2 regions of the Pelomonas lactea genome follow, and region 2 is predicted to be linked to the other one. Evidence: riboswitches for the same ligand, from Rfam matches in the RefSeq annotation. Region 2 holds a riboswitch; the other holds the start of a gene.
The links. Region 2 has a riboswitch for manganese ahead of ACG04Q_RS08830 (TMEM165/GDT1 family protein). Riboswitches for the same ligand answer to the same signal wherever they lie in the genome.
Positions count from the first base shown of each region.

Region 1: another riboswitch for manganese. It lies ahead of ACG04Q_RS20915 (TMEM165/GDT1 family protein); the one in region 2 lies ahead of ACG04Q_RS08830 (TMEM165/GDT1 family protein).

Region 1 covers NZ_JBIGHX010000008.1:293,327-296,800, forward strand. Annotated here, with positions in the region: gene cadR (Cd(II)/Pb(II)-responsive transcriptional regulator) at 1-111, shown strand, start outside; gene ACG04Q_RS20915 (TMEM165/GDT1 family protein) at 481-1,059, opposite strand; yybP-ykoY riboswitch at 1,062-1,247, opposite strand; gene ACG04Q_RS20920 (carbohydrate porin) at 1,342-2,640, opposite strand; gene ACG04Q_RS20925 (NRAMP family divalent metal transporter) at 2,745-3,474, opposite strand, start outside.
Region 2 covers NZ_JBIGHX010000003.1:52,456-55,929, forward strand. Annotated here, with positions in the region: gene ACG04Q_RS08825 (RluA family pseudouridine synthase) at 230-1,168, shown strand; gene ACG04Q_RS08830 (TMEM165/GDT1 family protein) at 1,170-1,745, opposite strand; yybP-ykoY riboswitch at 1,751-1,925, opposite strand; gene ACG04Q_RS08835 (HAD family hydrolase) at 1,981-2,646, shown strand; gene ACG04Q_RS08840 (Rieske (2Fe-2S) protein) at 2,639-3,025, shown strand; gene ACG04Q_RS08845 (S49 family peptidase) at 3,180-3,474, shown strand, end outside.

The sequences.
Region 1 (3,474 bases), on a different contig from region 2:
GTGCGAAAGGCGGATCAATGCGGCATTCTTGCGGGTCTCGAAGAGGCGTCCCAGGAGCCGCCGTCAGCCGAACTGCCGAGCCCGCACCTACGCGCTGTGCACAGGCACTGACGCCTCTGCGCGTATTGGCAGCCGATTGATCGCACTGACCCTGTGTGCCGGCCTGTGACCTTCAACTGGACGTGCAGACCTGTGGACGTGGACTGAACATGGTGACCGCCATGCCCATCAGGCACAGCGCCATGCCAAACCCAGTCAGTCTGTCGATATGAGCGTTGTCCGGGCTTGCGGCCATCATGCCCATCTCGGCGATGAAGGTCTGGCGTCACAAATGACGCTGCCAAACCGCTCCGCATCTGAAGCTGAGCAGCCAAAAAAACGCCCCTGGCCGAAGGCCAGAGGCTTGGAACGTCTCTGCTGTCATCGCGTCGACGCCTGCTCAGCAACCGTCTTGCTGGTCAAGGACTCTGATGGGCAACTTCAAAAGCCTAAGCCGGACCCCGCGCCGATGAGCGTCGCGATACCCAGCACGGCAAAGATCGCCGCTGCAATGGAATGCACCAGCTTCATCGGAATCCTGTCGGCGAGTTTGTCGCCAATGAATACGGCAGGCACGTCCGCCAAGAGCATGCCCATTGTTGTTCCGACCACCACCCAAAGCGGGTTGGCGTAGTGAGCTGCCATGGCCACGGTGGCGATCTGCGTCTTGTCGCCCATCTCAGCCAGGAAAAAGGTAATCAGCGTGGCACCGAAGACACCGAAGCGCTTGGCGACCTGCGTTTCCTCCTCCTCGATCTTGTCGGGAATTAAGGTCCAGATGGCCATGCCGATGAACGAGGCGCCGAGCACCCAGCGGAGGACTCCAGGGGAAACTGCTGAAGTGATCCAAGCGCCTAAGGCGCCGGCGACACCGTGATTCACGATGGTCGCGCACAGGATGCCGGCAATGATGGGCCACGGCTTCTTGAACCGTGCAGCAAGGATGAAGGCGAGGAGTTGGGTCTTGTCGCCAATCTCAGCAAGAGCGACCACACCAGTTGAGACGAGGAGTGCTTCCACGAAGGTTCCACGGCCGGTTCCCAGACGAATGACCACAGCGCTTCCCCGGCCAGTACGGAGGCGCTGTGGTCAAAGGTCTTGCCAGGTCAGGAAACTGCTGACGCCATGGCCTGCAGGCCAAGTGTGTTGACGTCAGCCTCTTCGAGCGAAGAGCGGCTACTCCCCAATGACAACCACATTATCGCTGGACATCTGGCGCCAGCCAGGAGCACGGCGTCAGCCCAATAACTGGCATGCCGACCGAGCCGATGCGGCGCGCAGTTCGCCCTCCGCCCACTCGCATCAGTTCTCCCAATGCAAGCGAAGCGCGTAGAAGGACGCAGGGCCTCGGTCGGCGTTGTAGCCCGGGTTTCGGATGCGCTGCAAGTCGCCGGTGAGGAAGAGCCCTCTGAGCAGCTCGGCCCGGTAGTAGGCCTCGAAGTCCCGCTCCGGCCGGTAACTGAGCTTGCCGTCCCCGAGGAAAAAGGTCTGCCCGCCTCGTGCGAGGAACTGGGTATGCCCCGTGGAAAGGCTGCTCTGGGCGATACCGATCCCGAGGACGTCCTGTGCGCGGCCCCAGGCCGAGCCGCCCACCTGCAGTCCGGCCGAGGTTGATCGGTCGGCTTCAGTAAAGGCGTAGGTCTCGGTCCTGCCGTCTGCCTTGAACGCGCGAATGAAGACACCGATGTTCTCGGCGAGCTTGTGTTCGACGCCGATGCCGACGCCCCATTTCGCTTGATCCTGCTGTCGCACGGCGTCGAGGGTTGGCGTGCCGCTGGTCGCCGAGAGGGCGTCGTCATAGCGTGCCATCACGGCCTTCATGCGGAAGCCAAGCAACCTCACGGTGCCGGTCTGGCCCGCGACAGCGTAGTCCTTGCTCAGCTCGACTTGGTCGCCGTAGTGCCGGAACAGCCGGCTGTCCAGCTGAAGCTGGTTGGGCTCCTTGGGCACGGCGAAGCGGCCCGCGCGCAGCGCCCAGCCTTCAGCGATGTACTCGGCAGCCACGCCATAGGTGTAGCCGCGCGAGTCAGCTGGGTAGTCATAGGCTGCATGGGTCATGAGCGCCCAGTTCATGAACTGCATGCGCGGGTCGTGGGCGTAGCTGTTGGCATCGAAGATGTCCAGCACCGAAAGCGCGCCGGCGCTGAGGACCAGACGCTCAGAAGCAGCCTTGCCCGACAGCTGATGGGCTGCGGACTCAATTGGCTGTTGCTCGCCTCCCAGGTCCACCGTATGCCGCACGAAAAGCCGGGCGCGATACAGCTTGGGCTTGGCGCCGGAAGTCTTGGCCAGCTCTCCGTTGCTGAAACCGGCCAGGCCCACCAGCCCGGAGATGGGTACACCCTGGGCGACCTCGGGGTCGAAATAGGCTTCAGTCAAGCGGCTCAGCCGAACGCCGAAGGCCGCCGTTGCGGTAAACGAATAGCTCTTCTCTGCTTGCGCCAGGAGGCTGTTCGGCCCGGCATACGGCGAACTCAGCGATGGCTTCTTCTGCCAGATGTAGGTGGACTGGAAATGGGCATTCCACGCTTCCTGATCCTGAGCGAAGCTGCTCAGGGCGAAGCCCAGCAATGTCAGGCAAGTAGGGAGGTTTTTGTTCATGGATCACACAGGTCGAAGTGGGCTGGCGCGGAACGAGGCGCGCAGCATCGCCGCCCACCGTGACGGTGGCATGCGGCGAGTTTGAAAGGGCGAGGCTGCGGCGCTCAGGCAGTGATGAACATCACTGCCACGGCGACTGCCATCACGGCGGTGGCCGCCCAGCCGAAGAAGCGGTGGCGGCCCGACATCGTCAGTGCCCCCATGACGCGGCTCGACTGGCCAATCCACATCATCACGACCATGATTGGCACGGAGATGACGCCGTTGACGATGGCGCTCCAGACGAGTGCCTTGATGGGGTCGAGCTCGAACACGCTCATCACCGTGCCGATGCCCGTGGCCGCGATGATGATGGCGTAGAAGCCGCGTGCCTCATCAAAGCCATGGGCGAGGCTGGCCTTCCAGTCGAACACCTCGCTGACCGCGTAGGCCGCTGAACCCGCAAGGACCGGCACCGCCAACAGGCCTGTCCCGACGATGCCTAGAGTGAAGACCGCGAACGCAAACTCGCCGGCCACCGGACGCAGGGCTTGCGCAGCCTGGGATGAGGTCTGGATGCTCGTGATGCCATGCATGTTCAGCGTCACCGCCGTGGCCAGCACGATGCACAGCGCGACGAGGTTGGAGAAGGACATGCCGATGTAGGTGTCCTGCTTGATGCGGAACAGGTGCTCCTGGGCATAGGCCGGCGCAGCGCGCAACTCGACGGTGTCAGGCCGAAGGCGGACGTCCTCGACCTCCTGCGCGGCCTGCCAAAAGAACAGGTACGGGCTAATGGTCGTCCCCAACACGGCCACGACCATGCTGGCGTAGTCGCTGAACTTCGCGTCCGCG
Region 2 (3,474 bases):
GGGTGTCATCGCTCTGCCGCACCGTGCCGCCGACCGCTGCTTCACTTGGGGAAGTCGCCTGCCGGACGCAGGATGCGTTGCATCGCCTGTTTGTGGCCCGCGGGCGAACCCGCCAGGCCCCGCGCTACCGCCGCTAAAATCAGAAAAATCAAACACTTACGGCAGCAACGTGGTGAAAAGGATTATAGGGGCAGCCCCCGCGGCCCCTGCCACGGGGTTGACAGCCACTGTGAGTACGGACAAACCCGCGGTTCGGCGCGTCATCGTGGACGAAGGCTCGGCCGGCCAGCGGCTGGACAACTTCCTGCTGCGCGAGCTCAAGGGCGTGCCCAAGACCCATGTCTACCGCGTCATCCGCGCGGGCGAGGTGCGGGTCAACAAGGGCCGGGCGCAGGCCGACACGCGGCTGGAACTGGGCGACGAGGTGCGCATCCCGCCGGTGCGGGTGCCCGAGCGGGCCGAGGCGCCCGCCGCGCCGGCGCGCGAGTTCCCGGTGGTGTTCGAGGACGAGCACCTGCTGGTCATTGACAAGCCGGCGGGCGTGGCCGTGCATGGCGGCTCGGGCGTCAGCTACGGCGTCATCGAGGCGCTGCGCCGCGCGCGGCCGACGGCCAAGTTCCTGGAACTCGTCCACCGGCTCGACAAGGAAACCTCGGGCCTGCTGATGATTGCCAAGAAGCGCAGCGCGCTGGTCAACCTGCAGGACCAGCTCCGCGACCGCGAGACCGGCAAGACCTACGCCGCCCTCGTCTGGGGCGACTGGCCGGACAAGCTCAAGGTCATCGACGTGCCGCTGGTCAAGTTCGTCGGCAGCGACGGCGAGCGCTGGGTGCGGCCGGGCAAGGCCGACGAGGCCGAGGCCAAGCGCTCCATCAGCCTCGTCAAGGTGGTTCAGAGGACGCCGCGCTTCAGCCTGCTGGACGTGACCATCAAGACCGGCCGCACGCACCAGATCCGCGTGCACCTGCAGCAGGCGGGTCACGCCATCGTGGGCGACCCGAAGTATGGCGACTTCGACCGCAACCGCGAGCTGGCCCGCGGTGCGGCGAAGTTCGACCGCATGTTCCTGCATGCGCGCCGGCTGCAGTTCCAGCACCCGGCCACGGGCGAGACCGTGACCTGCGAGGCACCGCTGCCCGTAGCGTGCCAGGCCGTGCTGGCCGGCTGATTCAGAACAGCCTGCCGGCGTTGATCAACGTCAGCACGCCCAGCACCGCGAAGATGACCGCCGCGATGGCGTGCACCAGCGGCATCGAGACCTTGGCGGCGATCTTGTCGCCCAGGAACACGGCGGGCGCATTGGCCAGCATCATGCCGACCGTGGTGCCCAGCACCACCTGCACCACGTCGGTGTAGCGCGCGGCCAGCGCGACGGTTGCGATCTGCGTCTTGTCGCCCATCTCGGCGAGGAAGAACGCGACGACGGTCGTACCGAACACGCCGAAGCGCTGGCGCTTCGCCGCCCCGTCGTCATCGTCCAGCTTGTCCGGGATCAGCATCCAGCCCGCCATCGCGAGGAAGGACAGGCCCACCACCCAGCGCAGCACGTCCGGCCCCAGCGCATGGGCCACCCAGCCGCCCAGCAGGCCGGCGGCAGCGTGGTTCAGCACGGTGGCGACGAAGATGCCCAGGATGATGGGCAAAGGCTTGCGGAAGGTGGCGGCCAGCACGATGGCCAGCAACTGCGTCTTGTCGCCCATTTCGCCGAGCGCAACGACGCCGGTGGACACGAGGAATGCTTCCAAGAAATTCTCCAAAGGGCCGATACGAAACCAAAGACCACGCCGCCACCCGGCCCTTACCGGAGGCGATGTGGTCAAAGGTCTTGCCAGGCTCTGGAGCTGCCTGCGCCATGGTCCACCGGACCAAGTGTGTTGACGCAAGCTCCTGCAGGCGCAGGACGGCTACTCCCCAATGACGAGCGCGCATTGTAGTGGGCTTGCCACCGCCCGCCGCGGCGCCAGCGCCGACAATGGCGTGATGAGCTTCCGTCCCCAACGTTTCGATCTCATTGCCTTCGACTGGGATGGCACCCTGTTCGACTCCACGGCGCTGATCGCCCGCTGCATCCAGCGTGCCGCTGTGGACCTGGGCCTGCCCGAGCCCGAGTTCGAGCGCGCCAAGTACGTCATCGGCCTGGGCCTGCGCGATGCGCTGGAGCATGCCGTGCCCGGCCTGCCCGAGGAGCGCTACCCGGAGCTGGGCCTGCGCTACCGCCACCACTACCTGGGCTCCGAGCACGAGCTGTCGCTGTTCGAGGGCAGCCTGGAAATGCTGGAGGCGCTCAAGGCGCGCCATCACTGGCTGGCCGTGGCCACCGGCAAGAACCGCGTGGGCCTGGACCGGGTGCTGGCGTCCAGTGCGCTGGGCCATCTCTTCGACGGCACGCGCACGGCGGACGAGACGCGCTCCAAGCCGCATCCGCAGATGCTGCTGGAGCTGATGCGCGAGTTCGGCGTGGAGCCCGAGCGCACGCTGATGATCGGCGACACGACGCATGACCTGCAGCTGGCCGCCAACGCCGGCACGCCCTGCGTCGCGGTCAGCTTCGGCGCGCACGACCACGAGACCTTCGCCGAGTTCAATCCGCTGTTCGTCGCGCACTCGACGCGCGAGCTGCACGACTGGCTGATCCAGCATGCCTGAGCAGGACATCGCAGCGCCGCAGCGCCTGTGCGCGTCGGCCGACCTGGCGGAGCGCGGCAAGGCCGTCAGCTTCGACGTCATCCAGTGGCGCGAGCCGGTGCGTGCGTTCGCGCTTCGCTTCGACGGCCAGGCCGTCGCCTACCTGAACCGCTGCGCCCACGTGCCCACCGAGATGGACTGGCAGGAGGGCGAGTTCCTGGACGGCGACAAGCGCTTCATCATGTGCAGCATCCACGGTGCCGTGTACGACCCGCTGACCGGCCAGTGCCTGATGGGACCCTGCAACCGCGGGCGGCTGACCAAGATCGAACTCACCGAACGCGATGGGGCGGTCTACTGGCACCCGACGCGCGACACCAAACCCGCTTTTGAAGATTGAAAAGAGTGCAGCCCCTCGTCCAAGGCGTACCTTGGCCGGTCCCCCGAGGGGCCGGCGATGCTTGCCGGATTGACCGACAGGCACATCGCCCCAGGCGGGTCGGCTTGGGAGCGGCCCGGCGCTCGCCCCGCAATTGCCCAATAGAAACCATCACATGACATCCTCCGACGACTCCCTGCCGCCACCCATTGCCGATCCCGTCGGCGTGCCGCCGCCGGCGCCTGGCCCGCTCACGCCGCACAACGAGACGCTGCTGGCCCAGCTGGCGCGCGACTTCCTGCGCGAGCGGCGGCTGGAGCGGCGCTGGCGCACGGTGTTCCGGCTGTTCTGGCTGCTGCTGGCGGCCATGCTGGTCTACAGCCTGTGGCTGCAGGGCCGGCACGTGACGCCGACTGCCGCGCCGCACACGGCGTTGGTGGAGGTGCGCGGCGAGATCGCTGCCGACACGG